4 regions of the Agrobacterium sp. DSM 25558 genome follow, and region 1 is predicted to be linked to each of the others. Evidence: predicted binding sites of a transcription regulator. Region 1 holds the regulator's gene; each other region holds the start of a gene.

Region 1 (4,956 bases):
CTGCGGCCCGTCCGACCATCCGCACCGCAGGCGCAACGGCACTGAAGGACGAGATGGGCGTCAATACGGCCCAGGTTCTGGAATATGTTCCCGTCAGCAACGCATCGCTGCCGACATCTCTTCGCCTGACGCTGACCGAATTGACCGAACGCACCTGCAAATGGCCGGTCGGCGACCCGCTGAAGGACGACTTCCACTTCTGCGGCTGCGAATCCCACGAGTCCTCGCCTTACTGCAAATTCCACGCGAAGATGGCCTACCAGCCTGTCAGCGAACGCCGTAGAGCCTAAAGATTACAACATTTTAAGAGGAGAGCGGGTCATTGGCCCGCTTTTTTAATGCCTGGAATTTGCCGTGTGCTTTTGATGGCGCAGGCAAGCTTTGCTCAGCGCATCAATGACCCCGCTATCTCTGTGATAAGCCAAGATATCACGCCACTCGTGCACGTCTTGCGCCGTGATAAGCTCCGGCAGGCGGCTTCGCACCTCGTCGTCTTCAGCCAAATGCTCGATAAAGCCGACGGTGACGGCAGTGTTGATCTCGTTATGCGGTGCTGCGAGACAATAGCGTGCGTAATCCAGGATAAGTCGGGGTTTTCTGTGTCTCCGCTTTTCACAGAGTCTTCAAACAACACGCGCAGCTCTATCCACGCCGCCATCGGCGACCAAGCCTGCTCAATATGTTTACGGATATCGGGTGCGGCCTCGATAGCCTTCCGACGCCATGTATTCATGTCATCCATCCAGCACTGTGTCTCACAGTCACATAGCTATTATATTTTGTGAGAGAATGTCACGGCAGATGGAGAGGCATTTCGTTGGAAACGTCCTCGACGATTTCTGCAAGGTGCAAGGCCTGCCTGCGGCATAAGCCGCAGGGCGCAACGTGCTTCAGCAGCACGGCGATGAGATGATCCAACCCGCCGGATCGCAGCCCTTCGCATGAACGGCTGCTGGATCCCGGGTGAATGCTTCAGCCCTGGCGGGCCTTGCGGTTGGCGTAACGACGGTCGCGTTCTGCCTTGCGGGCCGCTTCGTCTTCAACGACGCGGGCGATACGATTTTTTTCAGCCGCCTTGCGGGCGTCTTCTTCAGCGTTTGCTGCAGCTGCAAGCTCGGCTTCGCGTTCTGCGGCCTCTGCCTCAAGGCGACGTTTTTCCTCGCGCTTCTGCGCGTCTCGTTCAGCCTGACGCGCTCTGCGTGCTTCGGCAACAGCAATCTGCTCCGCCTGCTTTGCTTCGAGCGTCGGTGCGGCAGCTTCCTTGGCTTCGCGATAGGCCTTCAACAGAGCGGCCTTGGCTTCCGCGGCAGCGCCGCGACGTTCGGAAACTTCGTTGTTCTTGATATTTCTAGTGTTTCTCAAATCTCTATTCCAGTTGATGCGTCACGCCGACCGGGGGTCAGGATTTTTTGGCGCGTTTCGTTGGGATGATTGCGGGCTTCATGCTGTCGTCCAGTTCTTTCGCAAGCCGCGCTTCGCGCAACCGGATGGTCTTTTCGTCGCGAGCCTGGGCAATGGAGTTGAGTTCATCAACGGCACGGCCGCGCGCAAAAAACTGCGATTGCGTGGCACCGAAGGCGATTTCAGCCTGCTTGCGAGATTTGCTGTGAGCGTCAGACATGGATTTCCCTTCTTACCGCATCGCACTGAAAATCGGAATCGATTTTTTAAAAAGAACGATACGCAGATTTAGTCCCTGAAGCGTATTCGTGCATCTCGACGATGCAATACCTTCAAGCGCTTGGCCGCCGAGCGGCACAAAAAAAGGCCAGGCAACCTGCCTGACCTCGATTGGTCTCATGCTTTCAACAGTGCCAGTACATCCGTGGTCAATGGAAAGCAGATTCCGTATTATACAGCCTGCAGGTTGCAAGCAGACATTTTGCCCGACTTGTTGTCGCGCTCAAGGTCGTAGCTCAACTTCTGGCCTTCAACGATTTCGCGCATACCTGCACGCTCTACAGCGGAGATGTGTACGAATGCGTCTGTGCCGCCGTTGTCAGGCTGAATGAAGCCGAAGCCCTTGGTGGAGTTAAACCATTTTACTGTGCCTGTGGTCATAATGAACCCTTTCAAAGCATATGTTATAGATCGCAGGACAGAAGCCCTACGTGCGAGTACAGCGATTTTTTTGAAAGGAAGGGTTAGTTCAAAGCGCGGTGCTAATCGCGCGGTAACCAAAGCTCAGCAAGCAAAAGATCGATGAGCCATTGATAGACGGTTATCGCCCTATAGTCAAACCTATAATTCCGAAATTTTCAATTTAGGGTTTGACGGGCTTTTCATATCGATCCCAAAAGCCCGACCCGAAAGGGCTTTGTGGTACTTTCACGGGACAAGATAACGCAAGACACCGCCCCTTTCGGAGCGGTGTTATATTTAGATTAGCATGACGTATCTCGGTTTTCTGGTGGGAGCAAACCAATGCTCCCTGCCCCATATCAGGCTTCCATGGAATAACCCGCGCCGCGTACGGTACGGATGACATCCTGCATGTTGGAGAAGTTGAGCGCCTTGCGCAGGCGGCCGACATGGACGTCTACAGTGCGTTCATCCACATAGATATCGTGACCCCATACGCCATCAAGCAGTTGGGAGCGCGAGAAAACTCGACCGGGAGACACCATCAGGAATTCCAGCAGACGGAATTCGGTTGGTCCGAGCCGCACTTCACGGGTCTTGCGGTGAACGCGGTGGGTTTCGCGATCCAGCTCGATGTCACCGCATTTCAGAACCGAAGACAGAACCTCCGGGCGGGCGCGGCGCAACATGGCCTTGACGCGCGCCATCAGTTCCGGCGTGGAGAAGGGCTTGACCACGTAGTCGTCGGCACCGGTGGCCAGACCGCGCACCCGCTCGCTTTCCTCACCGCGTGCCGTCAACATGATGATCGGAAGCCGTTCGGTTTCAGGACGCATTCTCAGACGGCGGCAAAGCTCGATGCCGGAAACGCCCGGCAGCATCCAATCCAGGATCAAAAGATCCGGTGTGCGTTCCTGCAAGCGGATTTCCGCCTCGTCACCACGCGGTATAGTATCCACGTCGTAACCTTCGGATTCCAGATTGTATCGAAGAAGAACGCTCAACGCCTCTTCATCTTCGACAACTGCGATTTTCGGCACCATGGCTAGGGACTCCGCCAGTCTTATAAGGAATTCACTCGGTGACTGCGCCGAGCGTGTTGGAACTATCGTCCTTTGGACGTTCGCCTTCCGGCTGGCTGCCGGTGGCCATGTAGTAGATGGTTTCGGCGATGTTGGTGGCGTGGTCACCGATGCGCTCGATGTTCTTGGCGCAGAAGAGAAGATGCGTGCAGGTGGTGATGTTGCGCGGGTCTTCCATCATATAGGTCAACAGTTCGCGAAACAGCGATGTGTACATCGCGTCGATTTCTTCGTCGCGTTCACGGATGGCCTGGGCCTTTTCTACGGAGCGGGTCGAGTAAACGTCGAGGACTTCCTTGAGCTGGACCAGAGCCAGCTCCGAGAGATGCTCGATGCCACGCGCCAGCTTGCGCGGAACGCCGGTGCCGGAAACGGCCAGAACACGCTTGGCGGTGTTCTTGCCAAGATCGCCCACGCGTTCGAGATCGGCTGCGATGCGCAGCGTCCCGATGACTTCACGCAAGTCTGCGGCCATTGGCTGGCGCTTTGCGATGGTGACAATCGCCTTGTCGCCGATTTCGCGTTCGGCATGGTCCAGAATGGTGTCGTCCGAGATCACCTTCTGCGCCAGGGCGGAGTCCGAATTGACGAGCGCACGCACGGCGTCGGCGCACATCTGTTCGGCAAGGCCACCCATTTCGGCGATCCGGCGGGTGAGGAACTTCAGCTCGTCATCATAGGCGGACATGATGTGGGAATGTGTCGGCATGGTCGAATTCTCCAGTTTCGTGACGCCGCCCCGCAAGCCTGACCAGGCTCAAGCGGGTTGGCGTGGATGTCTCATCACACAACAGACAATGGGATCAGCCGAAGCGACCCATGATGTAGTCCTGCGTGCGCTGATCATCCGGGTTGGTGAACATCTTGTCGGTATCGTTCTCTTCGACCAGATGGCCGAGGTGGAACATGGCGGTACGCTGAGACACGCGGGCCGCCTGCTGCATGGAGTGGGTGACGATGACGATGGTATAGTTTGCGCGCAGTTCGTGGATCAGCTCCTCGACCTTGGCAGTCGCAATCGGGTCCAGCGCCGAGCAAGGCTCATCCATGAGGATGACTTCAGGCGAAACGGCAATGGCGCGGGCGATGCAAAGACGCTGCTGCTGACCGCCGGACAGACCGGTACCGGATTCGTGCAGCCGATCCTTCGCTTCGTTCCAAAGGCCGGCCTTCTGCAGGCTGGCTTCTACGATCTGGTCCATATCCGCCTTGTTGCGGGCGAGACCGTGGATGCGCGGACCATAGGCGATGTTTTCATAGATCGTCTTCGGGAACGGGTTCGGCTTCTGGAACACCATGCCGACGCGGGCCCGCAGTTCCACCACATCGATGATCGGATCGTAAATATCTTCTTCATCGAGCGTGATCTTGCCAGCGACCCGGCAGCCATCGATCGTGTCGTTCATGCGGTTCAAGGTGCGCAGGAACGTCGACTTGCCGCAACCGGACGGACCGATCAGAGCTGTAACGGTGTTTTCGCGAACGTTGAGGTTCACATCGTAAAGGGCACGTTTCTCACTGTAATAGACGGAAACGTCCTTGCCGATCATCTTATACGAAACTTCATTCATTTTCTTGTCCAGCGCCTTTTCAACTGCTGCTTCCGACAACATGTTCATAGCCTTAGCTCCCTCTACCAGCGCCGTTCAAAGCGGCGACGCAACAGAATTGCGCCAACATTCATGACGATGAGGAACATGAGCAGGATGATGATAGCGCCAGATGTTCTTTCGACAAAGGCACGTTCTGCTTCGTTCGCCCACATGTAAATCTGCACCGGCAGGGCCGTAGA
Region 2 (4,956 bases), on a different contig from region 1:
CGGTTCTGATTGCTGCCGGACTTCTGGCCCGCAACGCAGTGGCAAAGGGCCTGACATCCAAGCCCTGGGTCAAGACTTCGCTCGCGCCAGGATCTCAGGTCGTTGGCGAATATCTCGAAAAGTCCGGCCTTCAGAAGGATCTGGATGCCATCGGCTTCAACCTCGTCGGCTTCGGCTGCACGACCTGCATCGGCAACTCCGGCCCGCTGCCAGCACCGATCTCCAAGACCATCAACGACAAGGGTCTGATCACCGCTGGCGTTCTCTCCGGCAACCGTAACTTCGAAGGCCGTATCTCGCCGGACGTTCAGGCGAACTACCTCGCCTCCCCGCCGCTCGTCGTTGCTTACGCGCTGGCTGGCACGGTTCAGAAGGACCTGACCACAGAGCCTCTCGGCGAAGATCAGGACGGCAACCCTGTTTACCTCAAGGACATCTGGCCGACATCTGCTGAAATTCAGGAATTCATACTGAAATACGTCACCCGCGAACTCTACGAGTCCAAATATGCGGACGTGTTCAAGGGCGACGAGAACTGGCAGGCCGTTCAGGTTCCTCCAGGCCAGACCTATGCCTGGGACGACAAGTCGACCTATGTGCAGAACCCGCCTTACTTCGTGGGCATGGGCAAGACCGGCACGGGCCTCAAGAACATCAAGGGCGCACGTGTTCTCGGTCTCTTCGGCGACAAGATCACCACCGACCACATTTCTCCGGCCGGTTCGATCAAGGCTGCCTCTCCTGCCGGTGCCTACCTCACCGACAACGGCGTGGGTGTTGCCGACTTCAACCAGTACGGCACGCGTCGTGGCAACCACGAAGTGATGATGCGCGGCACGTTCGCCAACATCCGTATTCGCAACCACATGCTTGGGCCAAACGGCAAGGAAGGTGGCTACACCATCCACTATCCGTCCAAGGAAGAGATGTCGATTTACGATGCGGCCATGCAGTACAAGGCCGAGGGCATTCCGCTCGTCATCTTCGCTGGCGTCGAATACGGCAACGGCTCTTCGCGTGACTGGGCTGCCAAGGGTACAAACCTGCTTGGCGTGAAGGCTGTCATCGCGCAGTCGTTTGAGCGTATTCACCGCTCCAACCTCGTCGGCATGGGCGTTGTCCCGTTCGTCTTCGAGGAAGGCACGACATGGGCAAGCCTCAACCTCAAGGGCGATGAAACCGTCGAGATCGACGGTCTCGAAGGCGACATCAAGCCGCGCGAGAAGAAGATTGCCAAGATCACCTATGGCGACGGCACCGTGAAGGACGTTCCGCTCCTTTGCCGCATCGATACGCTGGATGAAGTGATCTACATGAACAATGGCGGCATTCTGCAGACCGTTCTTCGCGATCTGGCTGCATAAGCCCCGCAGTCATGAAGATGCAAAACGCCGGGAGCAATCCCGGCGTTTTTGCGTAAGAGTGTGGGGATGGCCTTTGGTTTCGTGATCGGCCCTCACCCCATCGTGACTTTCTATTGAAGGGATTTCGGCGCTATTTTCGCCGTCGCGTCCCGACATATATTGATAGCATCAATGGTCTGGAAAGGCGTCCAGACAAGGGTTTCGCAATGCCTCTGAAATATGGGTCTCTGACATTTCGTCTTTCGCTGTGCATGTTCAGCGCACTGATTGCGACCTCCGCTTACGCGCAGGAGCAACAGGTGAAAGGCGTTGTCGAGCTTTTCACATCGCAAGGCTGCGCCTCGTGCCCGCCTGCAGACGAGACATTGCGCAAACTGATCCAGAAGGGTGACGTGATCGGTTTGTCGTATCACGTCGATTACTGGAATTATCTCGGCTGGGCAGATTCGCTTGCATCGAAGGAAAACACCGAGCGTCAGTATGGCTATGCGCGGGCTCTGGGCCGTAACAATGTCTATACGCCGCAGGCCGTCGTCAATGGCCGCGACCACGTCAAGGGCGCGGATATTCAAGCGATCTACAACAGGCTCGATACTTTCAAGAGCGAAGGCGAGGGCCTGAGCGTGCCGGTGAAAGCACAACGCATCGAAGACGAGATCGCCATCGATATTGGTGCCGGCCAGGGCAAGGCGGATGTCGTCGTTGCATATTTCACGCGTGAGCAGATCGTTGACGTGCAGAAGGGCGAAAACGAAGGAAAGAAGATTTCCTACTGGCACAGCGTCTATGACGTCCAGACAGTGGGCATGTGGGATGGCAAGTCCATGGCAGTGAAGCTGCCTGCGAGCGTGATGAGCAAAGCGAAAAACGGCGGATGCGCGGTTCTGTTGCAGACGAAGGATGCGCAAGGAAACCCAGCAGCCATCATCGGTGCGAGCGTTCTTCTGCCATCTGAAAATTGAGATTAACCCAGCTGTCTGGAGTAGATCCGATCCGGGCATTGGGGGCTGGGGGTAAAGGGTCAATGCACCGGACCGGGTCATCTTGGTGCCTAGGCATCAATTGACAATAGCTGTATCACATCCAATTCGGGCCATGATTTGACCGAAATAGGGCATTTGCTGCTGCGCGAGCTGCCCAAATCATTACCATTTTCAGTGCGTTTTTTGATGCCATGGCAAGACTTGCAATTTGGCTAGCCTGCCGTCAGACTGTCATTCCTATGTCATGTGCAGTTGAGCGAGGTTGCCTGATGACTGATCAGCCGGATTTGCAGCGAGCAGGTTCATCTTCGAGAGATAGCTCATCCATCATCGATCTTCGGGAGTACAAGCAAAGCAAGGATGCGCTTCCGATCACCTTTCACCGTCGTGAGCTGGATGCCATTTTACGTATCTATGGACAAATTGTGGGCGAGGGAGAGTGGCGCGATTATGCCATTGACCATCTGAAGGACAAGGCCGTGTTCTCCGTCTTCAAACGCTCCGGCGAAATGCCGCTGTTTCGGATAGAGAAGAACCCCAAGCTTGCCGCCAAGCAGGGGGCATTCAGCGTTATCAACGTAGACGGCCGCGTTCTGAAGCGTGGCCAGGACCTGCAACAGGTTCTGAAAGTCTTCGACAAGGTGCTAAAACTGATAAAGTGAGTGAAACAAAAAAAGGCGGCTGGAGGGCCGCCTTTTCCATATCGTATCAACCAGACTTACTTGTCGCGGTTTCCAAGAAACTGCAGCAGGAACATGAAGAGGTTGATGAAGTCGAGGTAGAGCGTCAGCGCGCCCATGATGGCCTTGCGGCCAGCCGTGGCAACGTCGTCACCATCGAAATACATTTCCTTGATCTTCTGCGTGTCATAAGCCGTCAGACCCGCGAAGATCAGCACGCCGATGGCGGAGATCGCAAAGCCCATGGCGGACGACTGCAGGAAGATGTTCACGACCGACGCGATGATGAGGCCGAACAGACCCATGATCAGGAACGAGCCCATGCCGGACAGGTCCTTCTTGGTCGTGTAGCCGTAAAGCGACAGCGCACCGAAGGAAGCAGCCGTGATGAAGAACGTCTGGACGATGCTCTGGCCGGTATAGACCAGGAAGATCGACGACAGGGACAGACCCATCAGCGCAGCATAACCCCAGAAAGTACCCTGTGCAGCCGGAACACTCATTTTCTGAATGCGGAAGCTGAGGAAGAATACCATGGCAAGCGGCGCGAGCATGACGACCCAGCGCAACGGCGAGCCGTAAAGGGCAACACCGAGGCCAGTCAACATCTTGCCGTTAGGAAGTGTAGCGGCGGCAGCGGAAGGATCGTTCGTGGTTGCCAGCATGATCGTTAGAAATGCAGCAACACCGGTGATCGCAAGACCTACAGCCATCAGGTTATAGACCTTTAGCATATAGGTGCGCAGACCTTCATCGATCATGGCACCAGATTGTGCACGACCCTGGGCCATGCGGTTCTGGTAATTGTTGAAATCAGACATAGTTACCTCTTTTGAGCTCCGAAATTGCTACGGTGTCGGCATATCGTCGTCATTGCGACCATATCCCAGGCGCCGCTGCGGAGCTACAGCAAGCCTACCAAAGAATATGATGATATCGCTTTATAGATACAAGAGCTTTAAGAACCGAAAAAACACCGTATGCGTGAAAATCGATAACGTTTTGGCGATCTTGGACCCCGATTAATCGTTAAAGTTAAGTGACGCACAACTTTTCGTATCACTCGCCCGCCTGGCGCAGAACTGGTGCCGCCTTCTGCCCCAAAATTCTCCACGTGCCGATGAGGCCAATACCAACGGTCATGACCAGCGCCACCACGATCGTCCCGATGGCGACATCCGGCAGAAAGCTCGACGGAAGCTTCATGATGCTGGCAATGACGAACCATGCCGACACACCACCTGCAAGAAGCGCAAAGACGGCGGTTGCCAATCCAAGCATCATATATTCATAGGAAAAAGCGCGGATCAGCATGGCCCGGGTGCCGCCGAGCGTCTTCAGGATGACGGCATCATGCGTGCGGGCGCGGTTGCCGGCGGCAAGCGCACCGGCCAGAACCAGCACCGATGCAATGAGCGCAACGGAAGCGGCTGCGCGAATGGCGGTGGCCAGTTGATCGACCAGCCGGTTGACCACATCCAGCGCATCTTTCACCCGAACGCTGGTGATGGTGGGATAGGCATTGGTCACGGTGCGAAGGATTTCGCCTTCCTTGGCTGGCGTTGCCGAGGGATCAGACAGCGTTGCAAGCCATGAATGCGGAGCACCCCGGAACGTATTGGGCGAGAACACCATGACGAAATTCAGCGATAGCGATTCCCACTGAACATCACGCAGATTGGCGATCTTTGCGGTGATGTTGCGTCCCAGAACATTGACAGTGACGCTATCCCCGAGCTTCAGGCCAAGTTCGCCAGCCTCCTCGGAGGCGAAGGAAACAAGCGGTTCACCGCTGTAATCCTTGTCCCACCATGTGCCTTGTGACAGTTTGGCATTGTCAGGCAGATCCTGTGCATAGGTAATGCCGCGATCTCCGCGCAGAACCCAGCGACCCGCCGGTGGAACCTCCATTTTGGTGACGTCCTGGCC
Region 3 (4,956 bases), on a different contig from region 1:
GATACCGGCGCGGCCGACGAGCGCGAAGTAGTCATCGACATATTCACGGTAGCGCGGATCATCCTCGGGATTGACCACGGCAAAATCTGCATTCGGGCGAATGCGAAGGCCGAACCGCTTCAAGCGGGTCTCGATGATCTGCGGACGGCCGATGAGGATTGGAACGCCAGTGCCTTCTTCCAGCAGCACCTGTGCTGCGCGAAGCACGCGCTCATCTTCGCCTTCGGCAAAGATGATACGCTTCTTTTCCGCCGTCTTTGCCAGGTTGAAGATCGGCTTCATGATGAAGCCGGAGCGCCAGACGAAGCGGTTCAACTGGTCGAGATAGGCATCGAAATCGGTAATCGGGCGAGCGGCCACGCCGCTTGCGGCAGCGGCGCGCGCAACGGCTGGCGCAATGCGCAGAATGAGACGCGGGTCGAATGGCGACGGGATGAGATAATTGGGGCCGAAGACGGGCGTCTCTTCGCTATAGGCTTTTGCCGCGACTTCGGAGACTTCCTCACGCGCCAATTCTGCAATGGCGTGAACGGCGGCCATCTTCATTTCTTCATTGATGGTGGTTGCGCCGCAATCCAGTGCGCCCCTGAAAATATAGGGGAAGCACAGCACGTTGTTGACCTGGTTCGGGAAGTCGGAACGGCCCGTGCAGATCATAGCGTCCGGGCGGGCCTGACGGGCCAGTTCCGGCATGATTTCAGGATTGGGGTTTGCCAGCGCCAGAATGAGCGGCTTTTCTGCCATGCGGGCCAGAAGTTCAGGCTTCAGCACACCCGCAGCGGACAGGCCGAGGAAGACATCGGCACCATCGATGGTTTCGTTCAGGGCGCGCTTGTCCGTCTTTTGCGCGTAAACTTCCTTCCACTCGTCCATCAGGCTGTTGCGGCCATCATAAACGAGGCCTTCGATATCGTGGACCCAGATGTTTTCGCGCTTGGCACCGAGAACGACGAGCAGGTTAAGGCAGGCAAGCGCTGCGGCACCTGCGCCTGATGCAACGATCTTGACGTTGGACAGCGATTTGCCAGCAAGCTCCAGCGCATTGGTGACGGCAGCGGCGACGATGATGGCGGTGCCATGCTGGTCGTCGTGGAACACGGGAATGTTCATCTTTTCGCGAAGCTGGCGCTCCACTTCGAAACATTCCGGTGCCTTGATGTCTTCAAGGTTGATGCCGCCGAAGGTCGGCTCCAGTGCCGAGATGGTGGAGACCATGTCGTTGATGCCGGGGGCATCGATTTCGATATCGAAAACGTCGATGCCAGCGAATTTCTTGAACAGCACCGCTTTGCCTTCCATGACAGGCTTGGAGGCGAGAGGGCCGATATTGCCAAGGCCAAGAACGGCAGTGCCGTTGGAAATGACGGCAACCAGATTAGCCCTCGCGGTATATTCAGCGGCCATTTCCGGGTTTTCATGAATGGCGAGGCAGGGGGCAGCAACACCAGGGGAATAAGCCAGCGCCAGATCGCGCTGGTTTCCAAGAGGTTTGGATGCCTGAATTTCCAGTTTTCCGGGGCGCGGATAGCGGTGGTAGAAAAGTGCCTGTTCTTCCAGATCCGCATTGGCGTTTTTGTCTTGCGTCTTGCCCGTGTCCTGAGAACTCATTCTATCACCGCTTATTTCAAGTTTATTGGAGGCCTTTGCATACAACAATCGGCAGGTGCGTACAGCCGTTTATTTTACCTGCGCAGCTCAAAATCGGTACTTTCGATACTGCTTAAAACGAGAGTTTCCTTCAGAAACGGCTCGCTGTCATCTTGCTGAAACACGAGTCTGGTTTTGCAGAGGATGAAAGTTGCCGAGACAAGGGGGAAGAATTCCATGGCCGCGCAAACCGAAGCCAGACAGTTCAGAACACTTTTCATTTCCGACGTGCATCTTGGCTCCAAAGCGGCCAAGACGGATTTCCTTCTGGATTTCCTGCGCTACCATGAAGCCGATACGATTATCCTCGTTGGCGATATCATCGATGGCTGGCGCCTGCGCCGTAACTGGTACTGGCCGCAAGGCTGCAACGATGTGGTTCAGAAGCTGCTGCGCAAAGCCCGCAAGGGTACACGCATCGTCTACATACCCGGCAACCACGACGAATTCCTGCGGGAGTTCCCGGGCACGCACTTCGGCGGTATCGAAGTGGCAGAGCGGATGATCCATGAAGCGGCCGACGGCAAGAAATATCTTGTCATCCACGGTGACGAGTTCGACGTCGTGGTTCGCAACGCCCGTCTTCTCGCCTATCTCGGTGACTGGGCTTATGATGCGGCAATTGCCATCAACGTGCTGCTGGCTGCCGTTCGCCGCCGCATCGGTTTGCCCTACTGGTCGTTTTCTGCCTGGGCAAAGCTGCAGGTGAAGCACGCCGTCAACTTCATTGGTGAGTTCCAGCGTGTGGTGGCGGATGAAGCGCGCCGCAACAATGTCGATGGTGTCATCTGTGGCCACATTCATCATGCTGTCATGGAGGACATGGACGGCATCCGCTACATCAATACCGGTGACTGGGTGGAAAGCTGCACGGCGGTTGCCGAAAATGCCGACGGAACCTTCGAGCTGATCACATGGATGAAGTCCGACGATCAGGTCGAGACTTCGGTGCGTGAACTCGAACCGGTGAATATCGCTGGATTGCTCAGTAGGCAGGCGGCCTGATTTTTCAGCCCCATAGTTCCGGCTCTGGCGGGTGAACGAGCGATCCTTCATACCGCAGGCCCGGAACTCGGTCCCGCGCGAGCAATAGCGGTCCGTCGAGATCGGCATAGGCGGTATCCTGCGCCAGCATCATCGCGGGTGCCATGCCAAGCGAGGTGCCGAGCATGCAGCCCACCATGATGGTATAGCCCAGCCGCTCCGCTTCCTGTTTCATGACGAGTGCCTCCGTCAAGCCGCCGGTCTTGTCCAGCTTGATGTTGATGGCGTCGTAACGGTCTCGTAATGCAGCAAGATCGGCTGTCAGATGCACGCTTTCATCGGCGCAGATTGCGACCGGTCTTTTGATGCGCGCCAGAATGGCATCCTTGCCGACGGGCAAGGGTTGTTCGATCAGGGCGATGTTCAGCTCTTTCGCCACGGCGAAATGATGCTCGATGTTCTGGTCCGTCCAACCTTCGTTGGCATCGACGATAATGGTTGCCTGTGGTGCAGCAGCACGAACGGCGCGCAGGCGCGCTTCATCGTCTTGCGTACCTGTCTTGATCTTCAGAAGGGGACGCTTGGCGTTCTCGGCAGCTTTGGCAGCCATGACGTCAGGCTCGCCCAAAGAAATCGTATAGGCGGTGACGATAGGCTTGGGTGGCACTGCCAGAACCTTGGACGCGACGCTTGTGCCTGAAAGCTTCGCCTCCAGATCCCACAACGCGCAATCGACCGCGTTGCGGGCAGCACCTGGCTTCATCAGGTGCTGCAATTGCGACCGGTCGATTCCATTAGATACAGCGTTCGACACTGCGCGTATGTCTGCCAGAACGCCGTCGATTGATTCGCCATAACGGGTGTAAGGCACGCATTCACCGACACCTCTGACGCCATTTTCGGTAATCGAGCAGGCGACGACCACCACTTCCGTGCGGCTTCCGCGGGAAATGGTGAAGCTGCCCGCAACCGGGAAGACTTCAGCTGTGGCTTCGAGGTAACGGCCCATCGAAATTACCCTTTAGTTGGATGTAAAACACGGTAACTGACAATAAATCTACGGAATCGAGCCGGATGTCTGTGGCTTGGTGATCCGTCAATCGATATGAATCGTTACGGAATCTTTAATAAGCTGCATTCGCTTGGAGCAAGATGCAAGAACCTGAAGTACGGCAACCGGCGCAACCGGCAGCGATATCGGCCGATAACGACGCGAAGGGCGGCTCTGCGCGTTACGTTCTGACGGGCTCATGGCGCAATGCCAACGTCAGTTCGGTTCTCGGCGACATTGAAAAAATCGAGAAATCCGGTGCCAACGGTTCGATCATGGTCGATCTGTCTGGTGTCGACAACATCGATACGACAGGCGCGTGGCTGTTGCAGCGCATGCGTCACAGGCTCGAAAAAGCCGGTGGGCAGGTGGCATTCGAGGGCAATGAGCAGGTTGAGGGGATCATAACTTCTCTGCCGGACGAAGCGCCTCTGCCACCGAAAGACACGACCAAACACAGTCTGAGCGAACGCATCTTCTCGCCTGTCGGCAAGAATGTCGTTCAGGCAGGCGCGGATTTTTTGGCAGGCATGTATATTCTGGGCTCCGCCGTGCGTGGTGCGCAGATGAAGCTGGGGCGAGGGCGCGGCGTTTCGCCAGCGGCCATCGTCAACCAGATCGACCATATGGGCGTTCGTGCCGTTCCTATCATTTTGCTGATGTCGTTTCTGATCGGCGCGATCATTGCCCAGCAGGGTGCGTTCCAGCTGCGGTATTTCGGTGCTGAGGTCTTCGTGGTCGACCTTGTCGGCATTTTGCAATTGCGTGAAATCGGCGTGCTGTTGACCGCCATCATGATCGCTGGCCGTTCGGGAAGTGCGATCACCGCCGAAATCGGCTCGATGAAAATGCGCGAGGAAATCGACGCGCTGAAGGTCATCGGCCTCAACCCTGTTGGTGTACTGGTGTTTCCGCGCCTCGTAGCGCTGACGATTGCGTTGCCGCTTCTGACCATTATCGCAAACTTTGCCGCGCTGTTCGGGGCTGCCGTGGTATCGCTGCTCTATTCCGGCATCACATTCGAGGTCTTCCTCGCCCGTCTGCATTCCGCCGTGGAAATTTCCACCATCGCGTCCGGCATGATCAAAGCACCCTTCATGGCGCTGATTATCGGCATCGTGGCGGCGGTCGAGGGCATGAAGGTGGGCGGTAGTGCCGAATCTCTCGGTCAGCACGTCACATCTTCAGTGGTGAAATCCATTTTTGTCGTGATCCTGGTCGATGGCGTCTTCGCCATCTTCTATGCAGCCATCGATTTTTAAGGAGAGGCTGTT
Region 4 (4,956 bases), on a different contig from region 1:
CCATGCCGGAAGCAGTTGGCGTTCTGGCGCGCAAGCATTTCGGCTGCGTGGCTGTTCTGGATGAGGATGGCCGCCTCTGCGGCATCGTCACCGAGGGCGACATGGCGCGTAATCTGACGCGCAATCTCTCGGAACTCTCTGTCGATGAGATCATGACGGTAAAGCCGAAAACCGTGACCAAGAGCGTTTTGGCAACAGCCGCACTGGCGACGCTGGAAAAGCATCATATCGGCGCGCTGATCGTAGTAGATGAAGACAACCGCCCCATCGGCCTCGTGCACTTCCACGACCTGCTGCGCATCGGCGTGGCGTAAGTCGGAACTGGTTTAGCTGCGCGTACCCGCAAGCTTCTCCGCAAGGTCGCCAGCTTCTTTCTGGGCGTCCTTGTCGGCGGGGTAGACCGCCAGATAGCGTTCCCACACTTTCAGCGCCAGTTCGTTGCGCTCCGTGCTTTCGAGAATATTGGCGAGACTGGCGAGTGCAGGGAAATAGCGCGGCTCTTTTTCCAGTGTCTGGTTCAGGTCCGACATCGCCTTGCGAGTGTCTCCATCGGCAAAATGCACCAGAGCACGACGGTACCATGCTTCCGCATAGTCAGGCTCCAGCAGAATGGCCTGGTCGAGGAAGTCGTAGGCTGCGGCCTTGCGCTTCTCGTCGGCTGCTTCTTCCGCCCATTTCATCAAAAGGTTGATGGTCGCGCTGCCGGAATCCGTCCACGCGCCGACGATCTCGTTGGCGATGACGCGAGCCTTTTGGGCATCACGTTCTTTTTTCAGGCTGGAAAACAGGTTGCCAACGGAATCGCTTTGCGGATTGTCAGGCGCTACAGCTGCTTGCGCTGGCTTTTCCGAATCGGCTGCATGGGCAGCGGAAACGTGAAAGGCGGGAAGGGCGCTGAGGGCAGCGGTTCCGAGGCAGGCAATGAGAAACGTATGAAAACAAAATTGGCGCATACGAATACGATAATCCGCCTGCGCCAATTATGAAATCAAATTCTGTAGTCTATCAACAATGTGATCCGCCTCGACCGGGCGGACACGCATGCAACCGGTAATCAGCCCTGACGAGCTTTGAAACGCGGGTTCATCTTGTTGATGATGTAGACGCGGCCCTTGCGGCGAACCAGACGGTTATCGCGGTGACGGGCCTTAAGCGCTTTGAGCGAGTTCTTGATCTTCATTTTTCTGGTCCGCAGTTTGGCGTGACGCTTCTTGCCACGCATATATAAACAATCAAAAACGCGCTACGAGGGCGCGCTTTTTTCGGTTGGCAGGCAAATACCTTGTCAGTCCCAGCCTGTCAACACGCTAAGCCATATTTTGCCGGGAAAGACTTGGTTTTCCGGGGTTCATCAGCTCCGTCACATGGCCCATCTTGCGGCCCGTGCGCGCTTCCGTCTTGCCGTAGAGATGCACGAGGCAGTCTTTTTTGGCCAGCCATTGCGCCACGTCGTTGATGTCGCCGCCGATGAGATTGGTCATCACGCAGTCGGAATGGCGCTGCGTGGAGCCGGGGGCAAGCCCTGCGACGGCGCGAATATGCTGCTCGAATTGCGAGACGACGCAAGCCGCTTCCGTCCAGTGGCCGGTGTTGTGCACGCGCGGTGCCATTTCATTGGCCACCAGCGATCCATCCGGCAGCACGAAGAATTCGATGCCGACGACGCCGACATAATCGAGCGCGCTGAGCAGCTTCTCCGCCGATTCTACGGCAACAACCTTGGCGGTGTCGGAAAGCAGTGCTGGAACGGTCGAAGTGTGCAGGATGCCACCGAGGTGCACATTCTCTGCCGGGTCATAGCAGGTAACCGTGCCGTCCTGAAAGCGTGCGGCGATGATCGACACTTCGCGTTCGAACGGAACGAAGCTTTCCAAGATGAGCGCCACGCCGCCCAGCGCGTCGAAGGCACCGGTCAGGTCTTCGCCACCTTTGAACACGCGCTGGCCCTTGCCGTCATAGCCCATGCGGCGGGTCTTCAGGACACCCTTGCCACTGAAATCGGACAGGGCCGCCTCAAGACTCGCCTGGTCATCAACCTGCCGGAAGTAGGCTGTGGGAATGCCGCAATCATTCAGGAAACGTTTTTCCGTCAACCGGTCCTGCGAGGCACTGAGCGCCTGCGCCGGTGGATAGACGGGAACGGAAGCAGCCAGTGTTTGCGCGGCAACCACCGGAACGTTTTCGAATTCGTAGGTGACGACATCGCAGACGCTTGCCAGTTCGGCCAGCGCCTTTTCGTCATCGTAAGCGGCGACGATCTGGCGGTTGCAGACTTGTGCTGCCGGACAGTCTGCCTGCGGCTCCAGCACGATGGTGCGGAAGTTGAGACGGGCAGCCGCCATGGCCAGCATACGGGCAAGCTGACCGCCACCGATAATGCCGATCGTTCCAGATTTCCCAATCCTTCCCGATGTCATTGCGGGGTGTCCATGGGATATTCGGCAATGGCTGCCGTCTGGCGGGCGCGGTATTCGTCCAGCCTGTCCGCGAGGTCTTCGTCGGATAGTGCGAGCACGGCTGCGGCAAGCAAAGCGGCGTTGATGGCACCGGCACGGCCGATGGCGAGTGTGCCGACCGGGATGCCTGCGGGCATCTGCACGATGGAATAGAGACTATCCTGCCCCGACATGGTCTTCGACTGCACGGGAACGCCGAAAACCGGAAGCGGCGTCAGCGCAGCCGTCATGCCGGGTAAGTGGGCCGCACCACCGGCACCGGCGATAATGACCTTGAAGCCTTCGTCACGCGCGCCGCTGGCGAAACTGAACATGCGCTCCGGTGTGCGGTGGGCGGAAATGATGCGCGCTTCATATTCCACATCCAGCGCATCCAGCGTGTCGGCTGCGTTTTTCATGGTTTCCCAGTCGGACTGGCTTCCCATGATGATGGCGACGGGCGGTGTCTCTGTGCTCAACGGTCTCTCCGTATCAGGCAATGATATCAGGAATAATCTGGTCTTCGATCTGAGTCATCTTGTCCTTGATGACCAGCTTTTTCTTCTTCATCCGCTGAATGCGCAATGCCTCGCAATTGGTCTGGATCATCGCATTGATCGCGACATCGTAGTCTTCATGCTCCTGCCGCAGCCTTGCGAGTGCAAGCCTGACATCAGCGTGGTCCTGATCGGGCATCTGTTTATCCCCATATGATACAACCGGACCGCCATCCGGCCATTTTGTTGTCGCTCTTGGTGCCTGTACCATCAAATGACGGTAACGGGAAGTTTCCCTAATGCGCATTTTGCCTAGATATTGCCTTGATTCTGCCTTCGACAAGCTGGGCGTTCCATGTCACATTGGTGTCGTAAACCTGAAACTCCAGCGATGGAGCGCTGGAGGTAGGTTCAACAAGGAAGGACGTGCCGCATGACCATTCAGGCTCATATAGCATCGCTGGAAAAGAAACACGGTGCTCTTGAGGAGGAGCTCGAAACCGTTCTCGCTTCCCCCTCTTCGGATGATAAGCAGATTGTGGATCTTAAACGCAAAAAACTGCGCCTGAAGGACGAAATGCAGAGGCTGCAAGCCTCCACCACGCATTGATCAAACCATATCTTTGTTGCCTGACGTCAGTATAGTTTACGTCGCAGCCTGAAAGCCCGGCTCTGATTGCTCTCGCGATCAGGGCCTTTTGTTTGAGCGCGTGTCCCGGTCTCTAGATCGGTAGTCCGTCCCAGAGAAGTTTCAGCGCGGCCAGAAAGGCCATGCCGTACATCAGCGGATAAAAGATTGCCGGTTTCATGTATTTCACCACTTTCGCCCCGGCAAAGGTCGCAACCATGGCGACCGGCAGCAGCATGGCTGATGTGGTGAGGTTGGTGGCGTCCAGCGCCCCCAGCGCGAAATAGGGTATGAGTTTGATGGCGTTCATGATCGCAAAAAAGCGAACGCTCATTCCGGTATAGACTTTCGGGTCCAGTTTCAGCGGCAGCACGTAAATCTGGAATGGCGGCCCGCCCGCATGTGCCACGAAGCTGGCATAGCCCGAAAGGCTGGACCAGATCGTCGCCCTAACCGGCCGTTGGCCTTTCGCGGGTGTTTCCAGCCCGCCGCGAGAGGTTCTGTAAGCTTCATAGAAATAGCGCAACACGAAGATAATGGTGACGCTCGCCACCACCAGACGCATGGCATCGGGCGAAATCATGCTCGACATCGCCCAGCCCAGCGTTATGCCCACAATCGCTCCCGGCAGCATGATCAACAGGGTCTGGCGGTGATTGTATTTGCGCCAGGCGATCAGCGCGACGATATCCATGACCACGAGAATGGGCAGAAAGATCGCAGCCGCCTGCACCGGCGGCACGGCCAGCGCCATCAAAGGCACGCCCATCAGCGCCAAAGCGCCGCCCAGTCCGCCTTTGGAAAGGCCGACGAGGATGACTGCGGGGATGGCAACGAGGAAAAAATGGAAATCAGCTAGCATGGATGGACGGTTGATCCTTTCGCCTGTCCGGTTTATCGGAAGTATGACATGAAAACGAGTGCAGATTGCGCGGGAAGCGTCCTGTCTGCGGAAAATGGAAAAACCGATGACTGCACCTAGAGATCGCTGCCGACTCGTTCTGATCGTTCCTGCTCACGACGATGCCGACCATCAGGCCAAGACGTTGGAAGACGCGCTGCGTGGTGGCGATGTCGCTTCTGTTATCATTCCGCAATACGGTCTTGATGATGCGAGCTTCCAGAAACTGGCCGAAACGCTGGTGCCGATCGTTCAGGAAGCGGGTGCCGCAGCGCTCGTCGCAGGCGATAGCCGCACAGCCAGCCGCGTCAAGGCAGATGGCCTGCACGTCATCGGCGGGGCAGATGCACTCTCCGAAGCCGTCGAGAATTTTTCGCCAAAACTCATCGTTGGTGGCGGCAATGCGGACGATCGCCACAAGGCGCTGGAGCAGGGTGAGAGCAACCCCGACTACATGTTCTTCGGCAAGCTGGAAGGCGATATCAAGCCGGAAGC

Evidence for each region. Region 1 encodes PhoB, which activates phosphate uptake and scavenging genes when phosphate is short. Its sites were predicted from a motif close to TGTCATNNANCTGTCAT; they were not measured.
Region 2: the regulator PhoB is predicted to act here: its motif matches at 2,566-2,582, upstream of DSM25558_RS11445 (DUF2794 domain-containing protein).
Region 3: the regulator PhoB is predicted to act here: its motif matches at 1,754-1,770, upstream of DSM25558_RS00190 (UDP-2,3-diacylglucosamine diphosphatase).
Region 4: the regulator PhoB is predicted to act here: its motif matches at 3,289-3,305, upstream of DSM25558_RS17520 (YdcH family protein).

What each region holds. Positions count from the first base shown of each region.
Region 1 covers NZ_FMUD01000014.1:61,951-66,906, forward strand. Annotated here, with positions in the region: gene DSM25558_RS13575 (GcrA family cell cycle regulator) at 1-290, shown strand, start outside; gene DSM25558_RS13585 (DUF6481 family protein) at 973-1,362, opposite strand; gene DSM25558_RS13590 (hypothetical protein) at 1,400-1,621, opposite strand; gene DSM25558_RS13595 (cold-shock protein) at 1,852-2,061, opposite strand; gene phoB (phosphate regulon transcriptional regulator PhoB) at 2,442-3,125, opposite strand; gene phoU (phosphate signaling complex protein PhoU) at 3,157-3,873, opposite strand; gene pstB (phosphate ABC transporter ATP-binding protein PstB) at 3,968-4,783, opposite strand; gene pstA (phosphate ABC transporter permease PstA) at 4,798-4,956, opposite strand, start outside.
Region 2 covers NZ_FMUD01000011.1:10,497-15,452, forward strand. Annotated here, with positions in the region: gene acnA (aconitate hydratase AcnA) at 1-1,364, shown strand, start outside; gene DSM25558_RS11440 (DUF1223 domain-containing protein) at 1,571-2,326, shown strand; gene DSM25558_RS11445 (DUF2794 domain-containing protein) at 2,617-3,009, shown strand; gene DSM25558_RS11450 (Bax inhibitor-1/YccA family protein) at 3,066-3,848, opposite strand; gene DSM25558_RS11455 (ABC transporter permease) at 4,087-4,956, opposite strand, start outside.
Region 3 covers NZ_FMUD01000001.1:33,272-38,227, forward strand. Annotated here, with positions in the region: gene DSM25558_RS00185 (NADP-dependent malic enzyme) at 1-1,608, opposite strand, end outside; gene DSM25558_RS00190 (UDP-2,3-diacylglucosamine diphosphatase) at 1,825-2,652, shown strand; gene dgcA (N-acetyl-D-Glu racemase DgcA) at 2,657-3,640, opposite strand; gene DSM25558_RS00200 (ABC transporter permease) at 3,784-4,944, shown strand; gene DSM25558_RS00205 (ABC transporter ATP-binding protein) at 4,925-4,956, shown strand, end outside.
Region 4 covers NZ_FMUD01000021.1:24,186-29,141, reverse strand. Annotated here, with positions in the region: gene DSM25558_RS17550 (KpsF/GutQ family sugar-phosphate isomerase) at 1-314, shown strand, start outside; gene DSM25558_RS17545 (tetratricopeptide repeat protein) at 327-953, opposite strand; gene ykgO (type B 50S ribosomal protein L36) at 1,055-1,180, opposite strand; gene DSM25558_RS17535 (5-(carboxyamino)imidazole ribonucleotide synthase) at 1,308-2,417, opposite strand; gene purE (5-(carboxyamino)imidazole ribonucleotide mutase) at 2,414-2,881, opposite strand; gene DSM25558_RS17525 (YdcH family protein) at 2,928-3,131, opposite strand; gene DSM25558_RS17520 (YdcH family protein) at 3,366-3,542, shown strand; gene DSM25558_RS17515 (sulfite exporter TauE/SafE family protein) at 3,655-4,422, opposite strand; gene DSM25558_RS17510 (thiamine phosphate synthase) at 4,529-4,956, shown strand, end outside.